3 regions of the Sporomusa intestinalis genome follow, and region 3 is predicted to be linked to each of the others. Evidence: riboswitches for the same ligand, from Rfam matches in the RefSeq annotation. Region 3 holds a riboswitch; each other region holds the start of a gene.
The links. A riboswitch is a leader RNA that binds a small molecule or an ion and turns the genes downstream of it on or off. The one in region 3 is predicted to bind cobalamin.
Positions count from the first base shown of each region.

Region 1: it holds a riboswitch for cobalamin, as region 3 does, so the genes downstream of both, ACZ481_RS15060 (hypothetical protein) here and ACZ481_RS04125 (TonB-dependent receptor plug domain-containing protein) in region 3, are expected to answer to the same signal.
Region 2: it holds a riboswitch for cobalamin, as region 3 does, so the genes downstream of both, cbiD (cobalt-precorrin-5B (C(1))-methyltransferase CbiD) here and ACZ481_RS04125 (TonB-dependent receptor plug domain-containing protein) in region 3, are expected to answer to the same signal.

Region 1 is NZ_AP042390.1:3,162,166-3,166,446, forward strand. It holds gene ACZ481_RS15040 (methyl-accepting chemotaxis protein) at 1-112, opposite strand, end outside; ZMP/ZTP riboswitch at 309-394, shown strand; gene ACZ481_RS15045 (redox-sensing transcriptional repressor Rex) at 554-1,243, shown strand; gene ACZ481_RS15050 (CBO0543 family protein) at 1,357-1,983, shown strand; gene ACZ481_RS15055 (hypothetical protein) at 2,017-2,178, opposite strand; gene ACZ481_RS15060 (hypothetical protein) at 2,413-2,616, opposite strand; cobalamin riboswitch at 2,967-3,149, opposite strand; gene ACZ481_RS15065 (N-acetyltransferase family protein) at 3,296-3,808, opposite strand.
Region 2 is NZ_AP042390.1:2,316,679-2,320,959, reverse strand. It holds gene cobM (precorrin-4 C(11)-methyltransferase) at 1-332, opposite strand, end outside; gene cbiT (precorrin-6Y C5,15-methyltransferase (decarboxylating) subunit CbiT) at 355-957, opposite strand; gene cbiE (precorrin-6y C5,15-methyltransferase (decarboxylating) subunit CbiE) at 954-1,580, opposite strand; gene cbiD (cobalt-precorrin-5B (C(1))-methyltransferase CbiD) at 1,565-2,653, opposite strand; cobalamin riboswitch at 2,786-2,997, opposite strand; gene ACZ481_RS10660 (LutC/YkgG family protein) at 3,217-3,822, shown strand; gene ldhH (L-lactate dehydrogenase (quinone) large subunit LdhH) at 3,822-4,281, shown strand, end outside.
Region 3 is NZ_AP042390.1:892,559-896,839, reverse strand. It holds gene ACZ481_RS04125 (TonB-dependent receptor plug domain-containing protein) at 1-1,560, opposite strand, end outside; cobalamin riboswitch at 1,773-1,948, opposite strand; cobalamin riboswitch at 2,278-2,459, opposite strand; gene ACZ481_RS04120 (flavin reductase family protein) at 2,779-3,315, shown strand; gene ACZ481_RS04115 (OmpH/Skp family outer membrane protein) at 3,384-3,836, opposite strand; gene ACZ481_RS04110 (hypothetical protein) at 3,862-4,074, opposite strand.

The DNA.
Region 1 (4,281 bases), 2.3 Mb from region 3:
AATAGCTTATCATAATGATAAAGAAAATAATCAAACTAAAGGCGGCAATTATCTTATGGCCGATTCGCAGCTTCCCCTTCAACCCCTGGGAAAGCCGGTTGTATATCCTCAATTTGCATCCTCCTCGCCAGAAAATTACATATAATTATAGCATCTGCAAAATATTTATTCACTCTTTTTTTGATATTTTTACCAAATTTTCATCTGTGTATTTTGCTTATATTATTCTAAAATTAAAAAAATTACCAATCACTGCACATTGAGGTTGACCAATTTAAGATAATATGTTAGTATTAATTAGAAAATAATAACAATTGCGCAACTGACGGATTAGTGGAGTTTACCACATGAAGCGTAATTTTTTAGTTCACAGTCGACCGTCTGGACAACATTATTGTTCAGATGGTTTTTGTTATCTCTATATCATTCTCCTCAACCATTTCTGCTGTTTATAGCAAACTACATAATCCGAATTGTCTAAATATTATGAAGTGATTGAGGTGCGTTTTTTTCATGTTTATATGTACAAAATAGAGCAAGGGGGCTGGACAACATGCGATTTTGCAAAGATGAAATACCCAAAAGCACTATTAATAGGATAGCAAAATATTATGCTATTTTGCTGCAACTGCGTAGTGAAGATAAAATCATCTGTACCTCTGAAGATCTGGGGCGGCGTATGAGCATTCCCTCTTCACTTGTCCGCAAAGATCTAGCTAATTTTGGCGAATTCGGCACAAAAGGAGTGGGCTATCAGGTTCATTACATGATCTGGCGGATTGAGCACATCCTGGGCTATCGAGCTTCATGGAACGCTGTCGTCATCGGCTCGTGCATGCCGGTTGTCCCCCTGCTCACTTCCAGCGGTATTTTGCCGCCGGGGATCCATATTGCCGCAGTTTGCGATCTGGAAAAAGCTAAAGCCGGCGTGCCTGTTGGCAGCGCTTCAGAATTGACGCTCGAATCCTTTGATAACATTAGGGCTATTGTCCAGAAACGGAATATTGTGATGGGTATTATGGCGGTGGAACAAACCAAAAGTCAGCAGGTTGCCAACAAGCTGGTCGAGGTAGGGATTGTTGGCATTGCCAATCTGTCAGCTATTCCCGTCTTAGTTCCGGAACATATCCTGCTGGTTGAGATAAATATTGCCTCCTGGCTGAGCCAGATTACCTATAGTCTAAATGGTATTATCAACAAAGATTTTTTTGCCGGCAAACCCTACATAGAATCTTTTTCATAATGCCTTCAGGTATGTGGTCCTAAGCTGACCGCTTTTGTAAATACTGCTTGCTTGCATGAATAAATGTCCACCTACAGGGTATACTTGAACAATGTTGGATGGGAGGGCTACCTGTGGATATTGTTGACATCATTCAGCAAGCCAGATACGAATTATGGGGTTATCAGCTGAACGAATGGCGGGCAAATCTTTTTACCGGCCGGTGGTGGTTCGTCATCGCCAGTATAGCCGCCGCCTACGCTGTTTGGTGGAAATATGTAGATAAAAGCCGCCTGACACAAATACTTTTGTTTGGTTCATTTATCGCGGTTTTCCGGATCATACTGGATGATGCCGGAGCTTCATCGGCGCTGTGGGTTTATACGGTAAAACCCTTGCCGTTTGGCCATGCACTATTTTTAAACGATTTAACTGTTGTACCCTTAGGCTTTATGCTGGTTTACCAATATTGTCATTCCTGGAAAAAGTTCCTGCTCTGGGCCGCGATAACAGAAATGGGCTATTCCTTTGTCTTCCTGCCTGTGTTAGCAAAATTTGATATCCTCCGGTTATACAACTGGCAATTTTACTACACATTTTTTATTATGCTGATTACAGCAGCCGTCATGAGAGCAATTCTGCAGAAAGTGATAGCCATAGAACAAAAACATGAATATGCCAAACATTATAAAAGCCAGTGTTCACCAGCACTACAACCGGCAATGAAGCCCCTAGATAAACAGAATGATAAGCAGGAGTAACGGTACAGACCGTCCGGGCCGGACGGTCTGTACTTATTTATCAATATCTACCATAAGTTTTCTTTTGGCAAACGCTTTGAAAAATTCCTCCGAAACAGACATTTGCTTGGCATCCCTGACAAGTTGAATTCTTTTCCCCATATCCGCGCAGGTACAGTCAAACGGCATATCCTGCTCACAGACCAGACATTTCATATACCAACCTCCTTAAACATCAATTCTACAATAAATTAACAAATTCCTTTACCTTTATCGCCATGTCTCGCTGGCCTTTCGCCAAGACACAGAGACGGCGGGCCGTGTCCTGTCCAAAGACACAACCCACCGTCCGGCTGTTTGAAAATAAGCTAACCTTCCCTGTAGATCCGGCCACCTTGACCGGCGTAAATAGGAGGTGAATAAAAATGAATGCCGGACCGCCGCGAGCGGTCATTTACGGTTTCCCGTCCTTTTACACTTGCTGCCAAATTCCACATAGCTTTCAAGGGCCTCGATAATCAATTGCTCCTGCGAACCGCCACCGTCCGCTAAGCCACATTCCACCGCCTCGCTGATGATATGCCTGATCTGGGCTGAATGGTAGCCGCAAGCCAAGAGTTTCTCAGTTAGCTGTTTGATTTGTTCTTGTTTCATAAACCCACTCCTATACTGCCGGACAATAGGAAACTGTGCCGGTAGTTGTTTTCCTGCTTCTTTTCCTTGGTGCCATATTGGCCCCCGTAAGGCTAAAGCGCCCAAGGCATCCGTAGCGGCAATGGTAAACCGCCCATTATTAGTCGCCTTAAGACACACTTGTGTCTCAAGGCAACTAATCGAGGTATTAAAAGTCCGTTATACCTTTAAAAGTCGCTATTGACACTCACAACCGTCAAAATAAAAAGAAGCCGCCTGTGATGACAACAATCAGGAGGCTTCTACTCTACCCCGGCAAACAGCCGGCACAAAACATACACATAAATCCCCTCCCTATCTCTCGCAGGTCAACGGTGATTGTTGTACAGGCAGTTCTCCTGGCTCTGGATCATCGCTCGTCCAAACCTTCCCAGAACACGCGTGTTCCAGTGGCATATCTTGGACTCGCTCCCCATTACAGTGGCGGGACCGCGCCGGTCTTGAACCGGCTTTTCTATTAAGCCCTTGCAGGCACCTGCACCAAAAATCAATTTATTTAATTTTTCTTTTAATTGGTTTATTTTCTCAAGCATAGCACAGACCCTTAGGCTTGTCGAGAGTTTTTCTTCTGCTTATTTCGACATTTTCCACCTTACTGCTGTTACTCTGCTAGCCCTGGGCATCGCTGCTTTAGCATTCATTATTCCTCTGTTGGCTTGTCCGGACCTGCCAGATTATATTGATAAAAACTTAGATCCAGCCATCTGCCGAATTTATAACCGGCTTTGTGAATCGTTCCAGAAAAACTAAAGCCCATTTTTTCATGCATGGTTCTGCTGCCCACGTTGCTGGCGTCGATACCGGCCACCATCGTCGCATATCCCTGGGCGTTGGCAAGCTCTATCAATGCCTGCATGAGAATAGTGCCGATCTGTTTTCCCCGGTGCTTAGTATGGACATAGACTGAATGTTCTATTGTATATTTATAGGCTGGTTTAGCTCTAAACGGCCCAAAGGTCGCAAACCCGGCAACAAGCTTGTCCTCTTCGTACACAAGCACAGGCAAACCGGCCTTAACCTTATCCTCATACCACAATGTTCTCGCTTCCATGGTATAAGGTTTATAATCATATACTGCCGTCGTATTAAGGATCGCCTCATTATAAATTTCCTGGATAGCAGCTAAATCATCAGGCCCGGCGTTACGAATCATAAGCACACATCCTTTATTATTTCTGTTAAAATTTGACCGTCAAAAGCCTAACCTGCCTTTTGCAGCGGCAAACGTTTATGTCTTAAATAATTCTCCCGGAATTTCCCGGTTCCTGCAAAGAGAGAAATTTGAGCTGGATTATATAGGAGGAAAGAAAAAAAGCCCTCATATCACTGTTGGTGAAAAGAGCGCCTTACAGATGCTAAGATCATAGCTAGCACCTTGACAAAGTCAAATATTAGGTATACAGCGCATCTTATCCCGCACTGCTTTGTTGTCGTCACCTTACAGATTGCCGATCTGCGCGGCTCCTCCGCCTTGCATTGCGAAAAAATCTACGCTGTCTAAAGCTAACATCTAACTTTGCCAAGGCACCAGTGTCTTGGCCATGTTAATTTTAGTTTTAGGGCGAGACAAAATAGCCAAGGGCAAGGAAGCACCGACGACTCATACTGGAAGGGGTCTGCTAGGAG
Region 2 (4,281 bases), 1.4 Mb from region 3:
CTAACCCCCGGTATAACCTCAAAGGTAATATTCCGGGCCGCCAGTGCATCCATTTGTTCCTGGATGGCGCCATAAATACTGGGATCACCGGTATGAAGCCTGACTACCAGCTTCTGGTCCTTAACCCCCGCCGCCATCACGGCAATAACCTCTTCCAGGGTCATAGAAGCGCTGTTGTAAATCACAGCCCCGTTTTTGGCCAGCGACAGCAGCGCCGGGTTTACCAGCGAACCGGCATAGATAATAATATCCGCCTGGCCTAATAGACGCTGCCCTTTCACGGTTATGAGCTCAGGGTCGCCAGGTCCGGCTCCTACAAAAAATACATGCATTTTACTTGTGCTCCTTTCTTCTTCACTGTGTAATGTTGCGGCAGCTGCCCATTTTATCACAGGCAATTATATAAATCGGATTAAGTGCTTTAAACATATTGCTGGCGCCAGCCTGCTGGAGCCGGGTAACCTGAACGCAGCAGGCTTCCACCTGGTATTCAGGCCGTTGCCGCATGCTGCCAAGGGCGGCAGCTAAGGTCTCTACCGTAACTGCCGTGATAATCATTCTGCCTCCCGGCTTCAACAACCCGTCGGCGCAACTGAGAATTTCAGACAGCCTGCCGCCGCTGCCGCCAATTAAAATAACCTCAGCCGCCGGCAGTCCTGCCAGCGCCTCCGGGGCAGAGCCCAGTATGACCTCCACATTGGCAGCCTGAAATTTAGCGGCATTAGCCTTGATTAAGTCAACCCCTTCCGCTTCCCGCTCAATGGCAAATACCCGCCCCTGGCTGGCCAGCAAAGCAGCCTCGACCGACAACGAGCCGGTACCTGCGCCAATGTCAATCACCGTGTCCGCAGCACCGATGCCGGCTTTCGCCAGGGTTAAAATCCTGATCTCCTGCTTGGTCATCGGGATGCCGCCGCGGATAAACTCACTGTCGGGAATTCCCAGCTTATGGTTCATGCCTTCACCACCATTACGCTATGTTCGAACCCGGGGGTTGCCGCTGTGTCAGCCAAGGTCAGCGCCGCTACCGCTTCATTATCATAAGACAAATTGGCGCACAGCCAGACACAGGCCGTTTCCGGCCACCCCTGCGCCAGCAACACACGGGCAATATGGGCTGGGTTATGCTGATGATCGGTTAAAATACCTAATTTATACCCCGGCCGGTATCGGAGCAGCTCATCGGCCGCCTCGCGGCCATGCATGCTGATTAAGGCCGCATCCTGCCAGACTTCGGCCAGCCGGGCAAACGCCAGCTGCACAGAGCTGATGCCGGGAACAACCCGGATACGCGTAGGTTCGAACCGGCCCCTAAGGGCAGTCAGCATGCTGTAAAAGCCGGGATCGCCCGACACCAGCACAATTACATCCTCACAGGCAAGCTGCTGCCCGATGAAATCCAGCACGCCCTCAACATCCTTATCGATTATCCGCCTGGTCTGATGGGCTGAGCCGAATGTGTCAAGCGCCCGCTTGCTGCCCACCAAAACCTTCGCCCCGGCGATAATCCGGCTCGCGACAGGCAGCACATAATCAGGCGAGCCAGGGCCTATGCCCACAACGATTATCTGATGTTCCATCCTAAATGGCCTCCAATTTCCCTGGCAGTCTGGTCAAGCCCCAGTATTTCGCCCTTCAGGGTCACAATCACGGTTCCTACAGTCAAATCGCCGAACACATACCGCTCGGCCCGGGCACTGGCCCGCTCAGCCAGCACCTTGTACACAGCCGTCATATTATAGCGGGCTATAATCGGCATGACAGCCTCGGTCGTAGTGGAGGCCAAAACCTCCTCGACCGCGGCCTGCGGTGCGCCGCCGGCGGCCAGATAGGCGGCCAGTGTCTCCAGTCTGGCATCAGCCATCCGGTTGTGGGTATGAAATATGCCGGCCGACACTTTGACGATTTTCCCGAGATGACCGAATAAAAGTACCCGGCGCATACCATATTTAACGGCATTCTCCAGCATATGGCCGATAAAGTTGCTGGTCTGAACAACAGCGGCAGCCGGAATGCCATAACGGTTGATCGCAATATCCTGGCCAATTTTGCCCGGGGCAAACACGATCTCATCATAGCCCAGTGCCTGCACCACACTGATTTGCGGCACAAGCGAATTTTTAAACGCTTCTTCGGACATCGGTTCCACAATACCGGTAGTGCCGATAATGGATAAACCGCCAACAATCCCGAGGATTGGATTCAGCGTCCTGGCAGCCAGTTTTTCCCCGCCGGGCACAGAGATTGTCACGACCGCGCCCCTGCCCGGCGGCAGGCATTCCCCAACCGCCCGGATAATCATGGCCCGCGGCCCGGGATTTACCGCCGGTTCACCGACAGGTACCGCTAAACCCGGCTTGGTCACGGTCCCGACCCCTTCCCCGGCTTTAATCACTACGCCAGGCTCATCGTTTACCATCATTTCGGCCATAATTTTTACCCCGTTGGTAATATCGGGGTCATCACCGGCATCCTTTATCACCCAGGCCGTACCGCCGCCGGCAATTGCCGAGCTTCCGGCCACCGGCACTGCCAGCGCCACCCCCTGGGGTGAAATTACCTCAACTGCTGCCACAGACTGCCCTTTCCAGGCCAATACCGCCGCTTTGGCAGCGGCAGCCGCACAGGTCCCGGTGGTAATCCCCTTGCGCATCGGTTTATCAGACAACAAAAAACCCCCTTGAGCAGGGGGTAAATACCAAACAAGAAAATTTTTTGCCTGATTATTGTACCCACACCTGCCTATCTTCCGTAGGTCCCAGTACTTCATCAGATGAAGTACTAGCGGCATGTGCCGGAACAGGCAGGTCTCCTGACTCTGGTTCATCGCGACCTTGTAATCCACCAAACCCAAAGCTAGACTTGCCGGACTACTCGCCTTCCCGGTTTCCCAGTGGCACAAATTTAAGCAGCATCCCCAATACAGTGGCGGGACCGTGCCGGTATTGCACCGGACTTCCCTATTAAGCGTGAAGCACCCGTTCCCTACACTTATCAAATTATTATCCTAAATATAATTCCCTATTGTTATGTATTTTCCTGCTGGCTGGTCGAATAATTATGAATTTTAATAGTTAGCCTCTTAATTGCAAAAATTATGCAATTTTTTGCGAATTCAAACAGGATTTTTTCATCTCCATGCGGAATGTTACACTGGTCAGACCATCATACCAAACATCTAATTTTTTATTTGGGGGAGTGGAGAGTTTGAAAAAAGTGAGTGAGCATTGGCAACAAGCGTTTACAGCCTATGCCGACGGCCTCAGCCTGTTCTCAGAGTTTGAGGCCAGGGCCAAAAACGCCGCCGCTGAGGTTTTCCGGGTCAAAACAGCAGCCGAAGCTGCCGCAGTCATTACCAGCCTTGTTAAGTACACAAATGCCCGCAAAATTGTAGCTGTCAACAGCCCGCTGCAACAAGCAGCCGGCATCAATGCCGCCCTGGCCGAGCTTGGTGTTACTCTGTACACCGACCAGGCCGACATTGCCGAGCATGCGGAGAGCGCCGACATTGGCATTTCGGCGGTGGAATTTGCCATCGCTGAATCAGGCAGTGTCTGCCAGGATGCCATGGCCTTTGAAAGCCGCCTGGTTTCCATGCTTCCTCCTGTTCATGTTGCCTTTATGAACAGTGGTCATGTTGTGCCTGGTGTAACAGAAGCCATGGAGGTAATCTCCAAGGTATATGACCGTGGTTATATTAGTTTCATTACCGGTCCCAGCCGCACGGCCGACATTGAGCGGGTGCTGACAATCGGCGTGCATGGCCCCAGCCGGTTTATCATTATTGCCGTTGATGAAGAAGTTAACGGAGGTAATTGTTAATGAATACAAACAACCGGAATATAAAAAATGAAATAGAAGAGAAACTGAATGACGATATATTACGCGGCGCCTTAGGCCGCTTTGCCGAGGCCTACCCTGTCTCGCGGGCCAAAGCCTATGAGAATGTGGCCGATGTGGAAGCCCTCCGCGAGCAGGTCCGGCAGATGAAGATCGGGGCGGTTGCCGACATTGACAACCTGGCTGCTAAATTTGAAGCCGAAGCAACCAGGCGTGGCGCCAAAGTGTTCCGGGCCCACGATGGTGAAGCCCTGAAAAAATATCTTATCAATCTCTGCCGGGAAAAGAATGTAAAACGGATTGTGAAATCCAAATCCATGGCCTCCGAGGAGATTCACCTGAATCATGACCTGGAGGCAGCCGGGCTGCATGTAAAGGAAACCGACCTGGGCGAATGGATTATCTCCCTGGCCGGTCACAAGCCCTCCCATATGGTTATGC
Region 3 (4,281 bases):
TAACTCGATCCCCGTATTTTTCAGATCCTCATTGACGGCGTAATATTTGTCAGATTGTTTGCTAAAGCTGATATTATCCTCAATCTCATAATTAAATAGTGCCGCCCGCCATTTGTGGTTATTATGATTTTTCTTCCAGCCAACTTCATAATGAATACCGGTCTGGGGCCGAAGATTGGGGTCGCCGACCACCATAGTACCGCCAGTGGAGTACATCTGGCCAAAAGTTGGCATTACATAGGACTGGCCAATGCTGGCATACACACTGGCGTCGGCCGACAGCTTATGGACAAACTGTCCCTGGGCGCTGAAGTTGTGATAATTTTTATCTTCGGCAGCCCCGCCTGTCCAGCTTTTCCGGGCACTGAGCGTAAAGGTATCGGCCTCCCGCAGAGGCGCTTCCCATTGGCCGTAAAGGGAATAATTATTGCGCTCATAGCGGGTGCTTTCTTTCACTTCCGGCGTATAGCTCTCATTTTGATAGGTTGCGCCAAATAACAGCGTACTGCCGCTCGTCTGCCAGATATTTTGCAGGTCGAAACCATATGTGCGATTCTTCTCCTTGGAATCTTTCCATTGCGGATATTTGTCGCTCTCGCCGGTTGAACTGTAATAGTCCATCCCGGTAGAATGCAAACTGTTGGCATTATAGTATAGATTGCCTTTTAAATCGCCCTGCTTCACATTAAGCTGCACAAAATCCTTGGTATTATCGTGCCGGCGATTGTAGCGCGCCTTGTCATCAATAAAATAAGGATAATCATATTTAGCGTCATAGCCTTTACCAAAGGTATAGGTAAAGCGGCTGACTGATTCATTATGACTGTACATTAAGTCCACATTTTCATCAAAAACATAATTGAGGGTAATATTATTTTTCTCCGAACCATTAAATGCATTATACATTTCCGGAGTGGCCAAGTTGGAAGAAACTTTGCCAACATCGCCCCACTTATCATAGGTATAGCTGAAACCCAGCTTACCGGCCTGCGTCGTCAGCGCATAGTTTTGCTGCCCCTTGTTGCCGCCGCCGACAGTAACGGTGTTCGGCATTTCCTTCTTTGTGATAATATTGATAACACCGCCGGTAGCCTCGCTGCCATATAAAACAGACCCGCCGCCCTTGACCACCTCAATGCGTTCCACGTTTTCCAGAGGCATATCCTCGAGATTATACAACCCTCTTAAATTGGCCGGCGTGCCGTTGATTAGCAGCAGTGTTCCTTTTTCCACACCCCTGATACTAATTTTACTGGTCATAGATCCCAGCGAAGCCCCGCCGGGGCCTTTGGCCTGGTAAATCACGCCGGTGGCCATGGCCAATGCCTGCTGCAGGTTTCGGGCGCCGGTGTTCTGTAACTGTTCGCTGGTATATACGTCAGTTGCCGCCCCGATATCCAGGTCCTTTTTTTCATAGCGCTGCGCCGTAACCAAAATCGTGTCCCAGACATATTCCTCTGTAGCTTCGATATCCTCCGCATGGGCAGGCGAAGCCAGCGCCAGTGTGGAAAACAACAGTGCCGCTAAACCAATGTTTCTGTTGTGCTTGCTTACTCTCATTTTTCTCTTCTCCTCTTACTTAGTCTACCTTTGCTATTAGTTGCTTGCGCTAGCCCTTATGGCAGCCGGCAATTTGGGCCACCGTCCGGCATTACCCGTAAAAAATACCCCTCACCAGTGACAGCAAGGGGTATTCTACAGGTTAGGCCATGAAAACACCGGGAAAGCTTTATTATGTATGGCATAACCCACCTCCTTATCGCTCGTAAGTGCAGTGTGTAATAAGATAGGCAGGTATTCTGGCTCAGATTCATCATATTGTTCTGTCTTCCCGGAACAAGCCAGTGACACAGTTGAACAATACTCCTCTTTACAGCGGCGGGACCGCGCCGGGATTACACCGGCTTCCCGATTAAGCCCTCAGGGCACCTATCTTCGTCTTTATAAAATTTTTTGCTCAAATTCTGCTACATATATTGTCAGCCCTACGCCAGCCTAGGACCTTAACCGGATTGACAGTTCAGCCTTCTGGAAAAAAAAATCGGGTCATAAAGACCCGTGCCAATAGGCGCATAACTTAAAGGAGTTTTAGAAAAATGGCAACTAATAAGAAAACTCCCAACTGCTATTGCAGGTGGGAGAAATTCTACAGTGGTGACTAAATCAAAACTCCTGGTAATATACCAGGAGCAAATTCAGCAAAAGGACACATTCAACCTGAATAAATCAGGTTCAAAAGTGTTTACTGTAATCTCCTCCCCATACCTCGTGGGTAAAACGGTGATTGTCAGCTAGGCAGTTCTCCTGACTCCGGATCGTTGCTTGCTTAAACCTTCCCAGGATCTTTATCCCAGTGGCATATCTTAAGCTTGCTCCCCGTTACAGTGGCGGGACCGCGCCGGCATCGCACCGGACTTCCCTATTAAGCCCTGAAGGGCACCCAACTCAAACAATATTCAATTTCACTGTTATGGTACATATTATACAGGACATCTTTTCCTTTGTCAATATTTACTGCCCTTGTTTTCTAAAGATTATAATAATCAATAGCCGACCCCCCGCTTCCTGCTGCTACAGCGGCTTCAGCGGTCCCGCCACCCTGCACTGCAGTATTAACAACAAATTCATAAAATATTCAATTCAAAAAAGCAAAATGTACGCCCTTCCTGCTTTTTATAGTACCCTTTTAGTTAGTATCTTACCAAAAAGTACGTACTTTCTGCTGCTTGCAGGTTAGTGTATCATAGAGACAACGAATTTTTAAAGGAGGATATTACTGTGAAAAAAGAAATTGAAGTATTTGATTATGCTAATGAGATTATGAAAGCGGTCAAAACAGGCGTTTTGCTGACCACAAAGGCCGATGACAAAGTGAACTCTATGACTATTGGTTGGGGTACTCTCGGCATTGAATGGTCAAAACCGATTTTTACAGTTTTCGTTAGAGAAAACCGTTTTACCAAACATCAACTTGAACAAAATCCGGAATTCACAATAAATATACCCTATGGTGCTTTTGATAAAAAAATATTGGGGGTTTGCGGGACAAAATCCGGTCGTGAACTGGATAAAATCAAAGAGCTTAACCTGACGCTGGAAAAACCTAATCATATTTCGGTTCCTGCTGTCAAAGAGCTTCCTTTAACGCTTGAGTGCCGGGTTATATACAAGCAAAAACAAGATGAGCGTGAAATTACCGCAGAAAACAGGAAAACATTTTACCCACAGGATGTTGACAGCTTATTTCACGGTGCAAACAAGGATTTTCATATCGCTTATTACGGAGAGATTGTTAGTGCGTATATTATCGAGTAGTATAAGCTTGCAGTGCCGGCCTTGCCCGGCCTGCCCTAATGAATCCTTGGGCGAACACCTATACCCTGTCATTTAGTTTTGGTTAATTTTTCCAGAACATTGCTGGTAATGTCCTTACCGCCATAAATGGTGGCATTTTTTTGCACCACCACCGTAATCCCTTCGGCAGCTGCGACTTCCCTGATAGCCGCATCAATTTTAGTTGTGATGGCGGTTAGCAATTCCTGCCGCTTTTGCTCCAACCGCTGCCGCAGCTGCAGCTCCAGTTCCTGTTTGCCGGCATCGCTGAGACCGGCCGCTTTGCTGTCATATTCCTGTTTGGCCTGCTCATGCTCAGCCTGCAGCCTGTTATCGGCCTCAGGCTTATCCGGATGCTGATTGAGTAAAATACTGTAATCCACTACACCGACCGGCGAGACAGCCGGCTTTTTTTTGCGCGCGGCCTCGCCGGGCTGCGCCAGCCCCAGGAGGCCGGTCAAAAACACAACTAAAGTTAACAGAATCAGCGCTTTTGTTTTCATCGACAATAGAATTACCTTCCTTCTATTAGTATTGTACTGCTTTGTTGCTTGTCATTTTACATTTGGTGGCAAACTCCACATAGCCTTCCAGGGCCTCAATGACCGACTGTTCCCGAGAATGGCTCCCCTCAGCGGGAAGGCTGTCCAGCGTCTCAGTAATGATCAGCCTAATTTGTTCGGAATGGTAGCCGCAGGCCAATAGCATCTGGGTCAGCTTTTCGATTTGTTGGTTTTTCATAAATAAAACAACTCCTAACCGCAAGTAGTAAATTCAGGCGCCCATCCTTATGTGAGGTAGATTTGAGGGATATAAATCTTGGGCTGAAAAACGCTGTTATGCAGCGTGCCCTATAATAGTTAAGGATAATAACAATAAAAAAATCCCTTACGGGAGTATTTTACAGAATGCCGCCGGCATGTCCACTCTGGTGGCTGCAAAAATCTC